4 regions of the Desulfocicer niacini genome follow, and region 2 is predicted to be linked to each of the others. Evidence: riboswitches for the same ligand, from Rfam matches in the RefSeq annotation. Region 2 holds a riboswitch; each other region holds the start of a gene.
The links. A riboswitch is a leader RNA that binds a small molecule or an ion and turns the genes downstream of it on or off. The one in region 2 is predicted to bind cobalamin.
Positions count from the first base shown of each region.

Region 1 (3,128 bases), on a different contig from region 2:
ATTGGGTGAATTCCCATCCAACAAACTGCTCCGCCCGTGTTCACAGGGACATGCGGGAAACAAATAGGGCATTATGGAGTTTTTTAAGAATCAGCTATTGAGGGCGTGTTGTGAATTTTTGTTTCATGAAATAGCTATTTGATCTTTTCAAATTTAGAGCTGGCGTAATCCATGGCTCGCTGGGCATAATTTTCCGCAGGCAGTCGAAGCAGTTCAAGCATTGATTCATCCATTTGACTTTTTATTTTTCCCGGTAAACCGGTAACCAGTGAAAATGGCGGGATAATCGTTTTCTCAAGCACCACCGCACCCGCCGCCACAATGGACCCTCGGCCGATGACAGCATGGTTCATCACCATGGCCCCCATGCCGATAAGGCAGTCATCTTCAATTCTGCATCCATGGATTACGCAGTTGTGGCCAATGGTGACCCCTTTACCTATGATAAGGGGGACATCATAATCGGAATGGCACATGGTGAGATCCTGTATGTTGGTATTTTCTCCCACAATGATGGCATTGCAATCCCCCCGGAGCACGCAGTTGAACCACACCGAGGTGTTTTCTGCCAGGGTGACATCACCAATAAGTGTTGCGCCGGGGGCCAAATAGGCGGACGGGGATATATGGGGTGTTTTCTTCTTGAAACGGTAGATGGACATTTTAAAGCTCCTTTCAGTTTTGTCAGTTTGAATTGCCGTTCAATTGGGTCCGCTTTGTGGGGTGGGCTTTCAACGTCTCCTCCCTCGGTCCCTTGGTGGCATAATCCTGAAATCGTTCATATCCGGTCGGTGAAAAAAACGGGATTAATAAAGGGATATCTTCATCGTTCAAAGCGTTTCTTATCATGGCCGCCATTGAAAAGGCAAATCATAAGGCTCTGATCCCAACGGGTTTCATTTGCAGGGAGGCAGGGCAGCCATGATGGGTAGGTGTTCATCGTTTTCTTGACAAACCCCCCGGATATGGTATTATTTTCGCGTTTTTATACAGGATGTCGCTGTCCCCGGGGAACCCGGTGAAATTCCGGGACGGACCCGCCGCCGTGAGTGAGGACGAACGCCGCATCATTGCCACTGTGCTGTAAATGTAATCACCGAAGCAGCATGGGAAGGCGCGGCAAATAGGATGAATCACAAGTCAGAATATCTGTGGGAACAGTGAAAACAGATGGCTTTCGGAGAGATGGTAAATCCCCGGGTCGATGCATTGTCGGCGTGGGGATTTTTGCGTGCCGACCTTAAATGGAGAATCCATGGACGGATACCGGCACTTTTTGTTTTTTAGCTTTTCTTTTTTTAAAATAGCCCTTCCCCGGGCCAGGAGGAAGAGCCTTTGATTTCTTCCGGCTTTCAAGATGCCGATGCCACCCACAAAGATTTCCAGTACCTGGAGAATCTGGCAACGGCCTACTGGTATTCCGAAGTATTTTTTGCTTCCCTGGAATTGAATCTGTTTCAACACCTGGACAAGGGCCAGCACACCCTTAAATCCCTTTCCCATGCAGCGCAGTGTCATGTCGATGGACTGTCTCGCCTTTTGAGAGCCCTGGAAAAAATGGCCCTGGTATCCCGGTATAAGGATGCCTGGTTCAATATGTTTCTTGCTTCTCACTATCTGGTGCCGGGAAAATCCACCTTTATGGGAGCGTTTTTTCTTTATCGACGATACATGCAGCCCCAGTGGACACAGCTTGCTTCCCGGGTTTCATGTCAGGAAAAATCAGAGCATGCTGCCACTTCCAAATCCCAGCCCCTTGAGACGGTTTCGGACCAAGGGGAGCAGGAGGACCATGATTACCGGGCAAGGAACCTTCGCTATGTCACGGCCATGGATACCCTGGTAAAGGAAAAGGCCCTGGAAATTGCCGGAGTAATAAAGGGAGAGTCCCTGAAGGGACCGCTTTTGGATGTGGGGGGCGGGGCCGGCAGCATGATCCGGGCATTGCTTCCCTTGATTCCGGGGGGACGCGCAGTGCTGTTTGAACTTGCCGAGGTTATTGATGCAGCACGAAAGATTTATCCGGAAACCGCCTCCTGGCAGGGCATTGAAACCATGGCAGGTGATTTTAGAACCCATGGTTTTGAACAGACATTCGGGGTAATTGTGCTGAGCAATTTTCTACATGCCTATGGACCGGAAGAGGCGAGACAATTGCTTGAAAAAGCCATTTCCCTTTTAAAACCAGGGGGCATGATACTCATCCATGACTATTTTCCCGACCGGGCTGGAAGAGATCCCCAGAAAGGCGCCCTCTATGATTTGACCATGATGCTCAATACCTACAACGGGTGCTGCCACGAGGCCGGAGACATTGAAGCCTGGCTCAGAGATGGGGGTATGGGGAACTGTGAGGTGATAGATCTTGACACAGACACCGCCCTCATGGTGGCGGGGGGGAGCGGCAGTGCCGGCGATGAGGGGAAAAAATGGGTCCGCATCGTCCTGGACCATGGGTTTGAACGTGCCGTTAAGATTGTCCCTGAAACGGTGATCACAGCCCCCTGGGTGCGAAAAAAATGTCAGTGGGGATGTGAGGGGTTTGGAAAAAACCTGCAATGCCCGCCCCGGGGAATGTCCCACGACGAAACCCGGGAGATGATAGACAGTTACGAGACTTTGTTCCTTGTGGAGGGAGCCCCGCCGGGAACCGCCTTTCATAAACAGCTTTTGTCCCTTGAAAAAACCGCCTTTCTGAAAGGTTTCCATAAGGCCTTTGTGTTTGGGGCTGGTCCCTGCACGGTGTGCCCGGAATGTCCCGCCGACGGTACTTGCCATCACCCCCATCTGTCACGCCCAGCCATGGAGTCCTCGGGCATTGATGTGTATGAAACCGCATCCCGGGCTGGCATACGCCTGGCCCCTGTGACGGAAAGCCTGGATTATGTCAAATATATGGGGCTTTTGCTTCTGAAATAAAATATGGAGTCTACAATGAAAATACTTCTGGTACAGGTACCCACATCCCACCTGGGGGCCGGAGAAAAAGTGTACCCATTGGGCCTTTCCCGGTTATCCAGCACGGTGCCGAAGGGCATTGAAAAAAGCGTTCTGGACATGAATATTTGCCCTGACCCCTGGCAGGCCCTTCACCAGGCCTTGATGGATGAAGTCCCGGATGTGGTGGC
Region 1 is NZ_BAAHYK010000004.1:146,629-149,756, reverse strand. Features, by position in the region: gene ACYQ2M_RS03355 (biotin/lipoyl-containing protein) at 1-9, shown strand, start outside; gene ACYQ2M_RS03350 (gamma carbonic anhydrase family protein) at 135-662, opposite strand; cobalamin riboswitch at 970-1,171, shown strand; gene ACYQ2M_RS03345 (DUF2284 domain-containing protein) at 1,336-2,919, shown strand; gene ACYQ2M_RS03340 (B12-binding domain-containing radical SAM protein) at 2,935-3,128, shown strand, end outside.
Region 1: linked by a shared signal. The riboswitch ahead of ACYQ2M_RS03345 (DUF2284 domain-containing protein) and the one ahead of cobO (cob(I)yrinic acid a,c-diamide adenosyltransferase) in region 2 are both predicted to bind cobalamin.

Region 2 (3,128 bases):
TGACATTTTGGGCAAAGCCTTCCACGGAGTGTCTGTTTTCTTCGCTCCCCCTGCTGTTGAGAATCAGACCCGCAAGGCGGGGGCCTCCTTCATCAAAATTTTTAACCCCCTTAAGGATATTATTGGCCGCATAAATGGACATGAACTCCTCGGAGGTCACCACATAGACGGTGTCGGCAAATCCCCGCCTCAGGGGAACTGCAAATCCACCGCATACAACATCACCAAGCACATCATACACCACCACATCAAAGGCATTCATATCAAGGCCAAGGCGCTCAAACAGGGCAAAGGTGCTTAAAATGCCCCGTCCGGCGCACCCCACGCCGGGTTCCGGGCCACCGGCCTCGGCGCAGACAATTCCTTTGTATCCCACATGAAGAACCTGGCTCAGGTGCTGCAGTGCCACAGGGGTGTTTTTCATGTAATCCAGGGCCGTCATGATGCGTTTTCCCCCCAGAAGCAATCGGGTGGAGTCGTGCTTGGGATCGCATCCGATCTGCAGCACCTTTTTACCGCCATGGGCAAGGGCCGCAGAAAGATTGGCTGAAATAGTGGATTTGCCGATACCACCTTTTCCATAAATGGCTATTTTCATATGGTTAAAATTCGATTCCTTTTTGTGCCATAATTCCATTCTGGTATGGATGTTTGACCTCCTGCATATCCGTCACAAGATCTGCCGTTTCAATGAGTTTTTTGGGGGCATATCGTCCGGTGACCACCACATGGAGATCTTTTCTTCTGTGAGTGATGCCATCCAGGATGGTATCTGTGTCCAGAAACCCCAGAGTCATAAGGTAGGTAAGTTCGTCCAGAAGCACCATGAAGTAGTCGCTGGAGGAAAGTTTTTCTTTGGCCAGATCCCATCCCTTGAGGGCAATGGTACGATCTTTTTCCAGGTCATCGGATTTAAAGGTAAAACCGTTTCCCATGACATAAAAATCCACCAGATCCATGTATCTTTCCATGGAAAAGAGTTCACCGTATTTCCAGTTTCCCTTGATAAACTGAATGATGCAGATTTTTTTACCATGTCCCAGAGCCCTGAATGTTTGTCCCAGTGCTGCGGTGGTTTTTCCTTTACCGTTTCCCGTGTTTACCATGAGTAAGCCTTTATTCATAGCCTCGGTCTCCATTTTAGGTAGGCGGCTTTTATCATGATGATATCATTTTAAGGGACTCAGCAGTTTTCAATTTACCGTTTACCCAAGGCAACACCCACAGGATACAACGGCCTGGGCTTGAAAAATGGTAAATCAATAAAATCTGACTCCCTAAAATAAAAATAGTTCATCACAATAAATGGTCTGTCCGGAAAAACAAAAATCCCCGGACCGAAATGATTTTCAATCCAGGGATTTCCCTTTTTTATCCTTAGATACTTCGCCGGGCGATTCGTTGCATTAAAATGCAAGCCCGCTTGGCACAGGTAGGTCTTCTGACTTCCGGATCAATCTAACGGCCGCACCTTCCCAACCATATGGTCAGTGGTATAATTGCAGCTTTCGTCCCCGGTCACAGCGGTGGGTCCGTCCACGAGTCTAACGTGGTTCCCTGTTATGCTTTACTTCAGCACCTGTACATCAGATGATTCTAACCCTGAGCACTGTAATGTCAAGCAAAAAATATGGTAAAATCAAAATCCTATTTTAAATGCTATTTTCAATGATCATGGCTATTGAATCAGTATATGCCATAGGGCCAGCCACAGGGGCATGGCGGGCAGCGCCAAAAGGTATTGTACCAGCATCATGCTGCTGACGGTCTGGGTATCTCCACCATAATGTTTTATCATGAGGATTAAATTTGTGGCCGGAGGAGAGGATGATTGAAGGATCATCATACTGCTGAACAAAGGCATGGTGGCATATATGCCGGTGAAATACAAAATACCCAGAACCGTTGCGGGAATCAGCATGAACTTGACCAAGGCCACCGTGAGAATATCCCCCAGGGGAGGCATTTGTCGGAGTGAAATTGTTCCGATGGTGGCGCCCAGGATAAATACGGCCAGGGGGACGGTGGCTTGTCCGAGGAAATTCATTGCACGGATTGCCGGGGCGGGTACCATGGTGGAAAGGCCTGTAAAAATCAGTAAAAGCGGTATCAGTGTGGCCACCAGGGGTGGAGTGATGAAATCCCGCCAGTGAATATCAACCGTTGATTTGCCGGTGACCAGCACCTTGCCCACGCTCCAGGTCAAGGGAGTCATACCGGTAACCAACAGGAAACAGTACAGGGCGAACATGTCAAACTGATCCGGGTAGAGGAGCTGACCAATGGGCAGAACAAAGTAAATACCGTTTTGTATGGAGGCTATGGGAATAAGATGTCGTTTTTCCACCTTTATCCGGGTCAGAAGGGCCGTAAACAGAGTCCCTGCCGCAAACAGTCCCACACCGGAAAGGGGCCATGCCCACCAAAAGGTAAATTGTCCCGGATCAAAACGGGTAATTGTTGTGGAAACAATGAGACAGGGTAGAAACACATTGACGGTAAGCGTGGACACCGCCTGGACCTGCTCTTGGGATACCACCTGCTTGCGCACCAGTAGCCCGGCTGCCGTGGAAATGAGCGACAATTGAAAAATCGCGTTGAATATAGTTCCGAACGTGCTTAAAAATATAGATGACATGATACCCCGGCCCTTTTTTATTCCTGCCTTTATTTTCTGTTCACCGGGTTATAGAATACTTTGCTTGTGCGGTCAATGTGGGCTGTATGATCTAAAAAAGGTTTTGGACGTCACCGTATGCCGGGCACGGTCTGGCTTAGGCGCTGGCAGCGTGGCATGGAAGTTGGTGACGGCTTTTTAACCGCAATAAACATCGAAATGTTGTCGGCAATGCATTGCGTTTTTTGATTAATCGGTACAATCCACTTTTTTTTGTGTGGATGCGCTGGGTTTCAATAACAAATCATAATCAATGCAATAGTCAAAATATTTTTTCCGGGTTCCTGCGGTATCAAGTTGATAGCTGCATATCCCGGGGTGGTCCTGGTATTGATGGTCCCGACCGCCGTGGAGCCCCTGCATACAGGTAATTTCAGCAGCGTTACGGGCACAGGTGGCTACGGCCACACCATTCACGGTTCGCATGCGGCTTAAAAGTAAGTTTTTCCAG
Region 2 is NZ_BAAHYK010000028.1:21,663-24,790, forward strand. Features, by position in the region: gene ACYQ2M_RS15545 (nitrogenase component 1) at 1-598, opposite strand, end outside; gene cobO (cob(I)yrinic acid a,c-diamide adenosyltransferase) at 603-1,139, opposite strand; cobalamin riboswitch at 1,415-1,598, opposite strand; gene ACYQ2M_RS15555 (AEC family transporter) at 1,679-2,638, opposite strand; gene ACYQ2M_RS15560 (carbon-nitrogen hydrolase family protein) at 2,867-3,128, opposite strand, start outside.

Region 3 (3,128 bases), on a different contig from region 2:
CGGCGATAATGACAAGGTTTTCAACGTTCATGAATTGATCCTGAAGCCAGTAACTTTTGGTGTCGGCACTTTTTTCTTTGAATTTTGAGCCATAGGTACCGAAGGATTCTGATTTCATGCTTTCATCAAGATAGGATGCCCCAACGGACAGTACATGGGCATTAAAATTAAGATCTCCCTGCCATGAAAAGGTGTCGGTGTCACCATCATAGGTGGACGTTTTCTGCCCATTTTCATAGTAGTCTCTGTCCTGACGGCTCATCTGCCAGAACAGTGTGGAATCAAGCAGGTTGTTAAAAAATTTATTGTTGATATTAATTTTGCCAAAGGTCTGGGTGGATTCTGTGTTGGCGTCTCCATCCTCGGCATAGCCCGCCCAGTTGTAGGCATCGGTGTCCCCGTCAGAATCAATGTATCGTGCCAGTGCGCTGATGCTGAAGGTGTCGGTGATATCGACTCCCACATTAGCTGACAACGTGGTGTTTTCATATGCGTCGTCTTCGTCGGTGCTTTCTCCCCGAGCTATAGCGCTGTTGTCATCATTGGCAATGGAGTAACCGTCTATCCGGGTTTTAGATGCAGACAGGGCGAAATTTATTTTGTCGGTGGCACCGGCGGCATTGACACCTGTCTTCCATGTGCCGTGGGAACCGCCCTCAATTTTCACCGAACCCGTGGGGGTTTTCTTTCCCTTTTTGGTGATGATGTTGATGACACCGGCGGTGGCATTGCTGCCGTACATGACGCTCATGGCACCTCGGATCACTTCAATCTGTTGGATGTTATCCACATTGATGTTGCCAAGATCGGCCCCTCTGTTGGACCCGGACACATCATTTAACATGATGCCATCAATCAGGATCAGGGTGTTCTTGGAATCGGCACCCCTTGTGAACACCGTGGTTGCGGTGCCGGGTCCGCCGTTGGAAATGACATCAATGCCGGGAATGCCTCGGAGAAGGTCTCCCACACTGTTTTGCTGTTTTGCCTCAATCTCTTCGGATGTGATAACTGTGACGCTGTTGCCGCCGATTTTATCCAGCGAAATTTCTGTGCGGGTGGCGGTGATCACCATTTCGCCCATGTCCGTGGTGGTTTCATCGGCTAATGCCGTGTGACTCATTGCCAGAAACAGCAGAGAACCTGCCAAGTAAATGATTTTGCGTTTCATCTTTGTTTTTGCCCCTTTAAAACATTGTTTGGGATTGATCTCAAGCCTGAATCCGTTTGACCGCCAATTGTGACGGGTGGGCAATCTTGTGATCAAAACCCATTTTTTGATATGTATATGACCGGTGATGGTGTGTTCGGACTTCTTTCTGGAAGTCGGTATGAAGCACCCGTCATGGCGTATACAGATAAATGGTCTGTGATTTGGGGCATGAAACAACAAAAGCCCCAAACCGATTCGTTATCGATCAAGGGCTTCCCTTTTTGTCCTTATGATCTTTGATGGAAAGCGTTACCGTGACATCCCATCTTATGCAATCAGGCAGGTCTTCTGACTTAAGGATCATCCTACTTGTCAGGCCTTCCCATGGTGTTCCACAGTGACTTTCTCTGACTTTCGTCCCCCTTTTACAGCGGCGGGCCCGTTCCGGATTTTAACCGGATTCCCTTTTACCCGTGAATTTATGACGGGTACCTGATTAGTTTGCTAAAATATCAGTTTGGGCAGGCGGTGTCAAACTAAATAAAAATGGTAATTATTCGGTCAACACCCCATTTTCACCTGTTTTACTCGATGTTCAAGTTTTTTTTGCCGATTTTGCGAGAACGGTTTCAGGCTTGTGTTATTGGCGTTATCGACCAAGGCCGGGGCGACCCCGAAAGGCTTGGCCATAACACAAGCCTGAACCCTCCCCGTTATAGCATTTGTATGTCACGCAGTCCCGAACATGCGAATAAGGGGCACTGTCCAAACATGTACAATACCAACCCCAATATTTACTAAAAATGGGGTTGGACCTGAAAGAATTCAGCTCCATTTCCCCAGCAGATTTTTTCCAGAGAGTTCTGTGAAAGATCGGTTGCCTGAATCACTTTAACCTCTCTATCCCAGGCATAGGGTATGTTGGGAAAATCAGACCCGTACATGATTCTGTCTGATCTGTATTGATTGAGAGGTACGGTCTCTTTAATGGGAAAGTAATTGGTGATGGCCATGGCAGTATCCAGCCAGAGTGTGTCATATTTTTCTATCAGTGTTTTGTAAGCAAATATCTCATCAAATCCCAGGTGGGGGACACAGATCTTGAGACCCGGGAAATTTTTTAACACGGTTTCAAGCTTGTCAACATTGCACAGTTCATAGGGATCGCACTTGTATGCCGGACTTTTGGGTTCTCTGCTGACGTGCATAACCATGGGTTTCTGATGCTTCAGACAGCACTCATACACCCGATTCATGTCAGGGCTGTTCATGTCAAAACATTGCACATGGGCGTGGAGTTTTACCCCTTTAAGACCAAGGTCAAAGGCCTCCTGCAGGATGATTTCGGCATTTACCTCACCGGGAAACACCGTGGCAAGACCCGTGATTTTTCCGGGAAATTCGCGACATTTTGCAGCCATGTACTGGTTCAGAAATCTTGCCATGCCGGGTTTGTGAGCGTATTGCATGGCTATAATGTGACCAACACCCCGGGAGAGTAGAAATTTAAGCAGTTCAGAACTGGTCATCTGATACCGGATTCGCCATGCATGGGTACCAAACCATTTCCACACCGCCGAGAAAATCTGTCTCGGAAAAATATGCACATGGGTGTCCATGAGGGGGGGAAGTTTTTTGGGGAGTGTATTGTCCTCCTTATCATCCATTACAGGTAAACTTGTATTCAGCATTTTAGCTCCTCTGAAAAATGGGGACAGACCACGTTTTTTTCATCTTAAAAAGCCCGAAATTTGGAATAGTCAAATTGGGAATAAATTAATAGGGGGGACAGACCACGTTTGTCTACCTTAAAAGGTGTGAAATTGGCAATGTTTTTACTGGAAATAAATAACGGTTTGATAAAAATGTGGTGTGTCCCCTATTTGTTTTATGCTTGATGTTGTTTATTGAAGTATTTCAAACATCATGATAGTTCTGTTCTTGAAAATTCAATGCATATATTACATAGTTCTTT
Region 3 is NZ_BAAHYK010000014.1:13,237-16,364, forward strand. Features, by position in the region: gene ACYQ2M_RS09210 (TonB-dependent receptor plug domain-containing protein) at 1-1,171, opposite strand, end outside; cobalamin riboswitch at 1,475-1,664, opposite strand; gene ACYQ2M_RS09215 (amidohydrolase family protein) at 1,951-2,844, opposite strand.
Region 3: linked by a shared signal. The riboswitch ahead of ACYQ2M_RS09210 (TonB-dependent receptor plug domain-containing protein) and the one ahead of cobO (cob(I)yrinic acid a,c-diamide adenosyltransferase) in region 2 are both predicted to bind cobalamin.

Region 4 (3,128 bases), on a different contig from region 2:
GGCCCCTCCCCGGCATGGCCCATCTTATGACCAAACTTCCGAATTTTTCTGGGAATAACGCCCATAAGCCCAAGCCCGGCCCCTATAACCGACTTTCCCGGGGATGCATGCATCTTCATAAGGACCCCTTCTCCATGGCACCCCATGACAATAAATTTCATACCCAGCACGTTCTGCTACTCTCCTTTTCCCATTTCATCCATGATATCTACACAAGCTTTCTGGCCCCGGTACTGCCCCTGATCATTGAAAAGCTTTCCATCTCTCTGTCCCAGGCGGGATTATTATCCACCGTCATGCAGATACCGGCCCTGATGAACCCTTTCATAGGTGCTCTGGCCGACCGCAGGGGTCTTGCCCGATGGGCCATTATTCTGGCCCCCAGCTTGACTGCCATCCCCATGTGCCTCATTGGCATGGCATCTTCCTACTGGATGCTGCTGGTGATGTTTTTTGTGTCAGGTATCAGTGTGGCGTTCTACCATGTACCGGCCCCCGGCGTTATTGCCAGGGTATCGGGCAACAAAAAGGGTCGGGGCATGAGTTTTTACATGACAGGGGGGGAGGCCGCACGCATGTCAGGCCCCCTCATTGCCGTTGGGGTAGTATCCATGGGAGGACTTGCCGGATTTTACCCCATGATGATTTTTGCCCTGATAACATCGGTGATGCTCTATATTAAACTTGCCCCCCTGGACATGGACAACGACAATTCCCCCAGAAAAACATCTATTTTTGCCACCACCAGGGACATCGGACATGTGCTTTTTCCCCTTGCCGGTATTCTCACAGCCAGGGCCTTCATGCACTCTGCCATGGGGGTGTTTCTTCCTGTGTTCATAGAACGACAGACCGGAAATCTCTGGCTTGCCGGCAGCGCCCTTGCCCTGTACGAGGCCTTTGGGGTTGCCGGAGTATTAAGTGCAGGTATTTTAAGTGACACCCTGGGAAGAAAGAAAATTCTCTGTGCCGCTGTTCTGCTGGCACCGGCAAGTCTTTTTCTGTTCATCATCACCACCGGGGCTGTCAAAGCCATATTCCTTTGCCTCACCGGATTCAGCATCCTTTCCACCACCCCGGTGATGCTGGCCATCATCCAGGAACAATCCATGGGGAATCCATCGGCGGCCAACGGCCTTTTTATGATGATTTCCTTTGTCACCCGCTCCATTGCCATTGTGCTGGTGGGGGGAATTGCAGACCTCATCGGACTTGAAAACATGTACCTGGCGTGCGCCTTCATCGGACTTATGGGCCTGCCGTTTATTTTAAAGCTTAAGGATTGACACCGGCATCCTCCCATGGTATTTTTGCCATCCAAATTTAGCACTGTATCGGGCGGCACCATGCCTTAATAGGGAATCCGGTTAAAATCCGGAACGGTCCCGCCGCTGTGAACGGGGAGAAACCTGCACCCATGTCACTGCAGCGTCATTAAAAAACGTTGTGGGAAGACGCAGAATATTTCAATGATCCGTCAGTCAGAAGACCTGCCCGATACGGTAATGAAACCCCTTTGGTGAAATGGTAAATCCCAGGGCTGACACCACAGTCAGTTCCGGGAAACTGTCCGGAACATGACCAGGAAAGGACAGAAAATCAATGAAAACCCAGCTTGAAATTGCCAGGGACGGGATCATCTCTGCGCAAATGAACCAGGTCGCCACCGACGAAAACATCTCCCCGGAACTCATCCGCCACCGTGTGGCCCGGGGTGAAATTGTCATCCCCTGCAATCCCTCCAGAAAAAACCAGAGAGCCGTGGGCATTGGTACCGGGCTTCGCACAAAAATCAATGCATCCATCGGTACCTCTTCAGATATCTGCAATATTGAAGCAGAGGTCAAAAAAGCCATCATCGCCGAAGAAGAAGGGGCTGACACCCTCATGGAACTCTCCGCCGGGGGAGATCTGGATGCCATCCGTCGGGAAGTATTGAAGGCCGTGAACCTGCCCGTGGGCAATGTCCCCCTTTACCAGGCCTTTAAAGAAACCGGCCGAAAATATAAAGACCCCTCCAAACTGGACCCGGAATTTCTCTTTGACCTCATAGAAAAACAGCTGGCAGACGGCTTAAGCTTCATGGCCATCCACTGTGGCATCAACCAGTACACCATTGAACGTTTAAGAAAACAGGGCTTTCGCTATGGCGGCCTTGCATCCAAGGGCGGTACCTTCATGGTGGCCTGGATGGATGCCACCGGCAAGGAAAATCCCCTGTATGAACAGTTTGACCGGGTGTGTGATCTCATGAAAAAATACGATGCCGTTCTGTCTTTGGGCAACGGCATCCGGGCAGGTGCCATCCATGACAGCCACGATCGTGCCCAGATGGCTGAAATGATCATTAACTGCGAACTGGCAGAACTGGGAAGGGAACGAGGGTGTCAGATGATGGTGGAAGGCCCCGGTCATGTGCCCCTGGATGAAATACAGGGCAATATCATGCTGGAAAAGAGAATGAGCGGCAATGCCCCCTACTATGTGCTGGGTCCATTGCCGGCAGATACCGGGGCCGGTTATGATCACATCACCTCGGCCATTGGCGCTGCCACCTCATCCTGGCATGGGGCGGATCTGGTGTGTTATATCACGCCTGCCGAACATCTTGCCCTGCCCACTGAAGCAGATGTAAGAGAAGGGGTCCGGGCCACCCGTCTGGCCGTAAGAATCGGGGACATTGCCAAATACCCGGACAGAAGGGAAAATGAAAAACTGGCCTCCATGGCCCGACGGGACATGCGCTGGGGCGATCTTGAAAAATATCTCCTCTTTCCTGAAGTTGCAAAACAGATGCGACAGGAACGCTGTCCCCAAGAAGAGAAAACCTGCACCATGTGCGGGGACTTCTGTGCCATGAAAAAAGGAATGGAAGTGTTTGCCAATGACATCAAAAACGATAAAATAAGCAGATAATTTAAAGCCTGATCATGGCGTTATGAAGGATAAAAAATGGAAAAACTGACGCAGACATTAAACAAAATCACCCCCTCTGATTTAAAAACAAAAGAAAAAGCGCTGCAGAGACTGGCCGAACAGGCAAGACCTGCCGGAAGCCTTGGTATTCTGGAGGGGGTGGGTGCCAAACTTGCCGCCATTGCCGGAACCATTGACGTCTCTTTCAAAAA
Region 4 is NZ_BAAHYK010000006.1:96,275-99,402, forward strand. Features, by position in the region: gene ACYQ2M_RS04535 (MFS transporter) at 135-1,286, shown strand; cobalamin riboswitch at 1,320-1,512, shown strand; gene thiC (phosphomethylpyrimidine synthase ThiC) at 1,603-2,916, shown strand; gene cobT (nicotinate-nucleotide--dimethylbenzimidazole phosphoribosyltransferase) at 2,953-3,128, shown strand, end outside.
Region 4: linked by a shared signal. The riboswitch ahead of thiC (phosphomethylpyrimidine synthase ThiC) and the one ahead of cobO (cob(I)yrinic acid a,c-diamide adenosyltransferase) in region 2 are both predicted to bind cobalamin.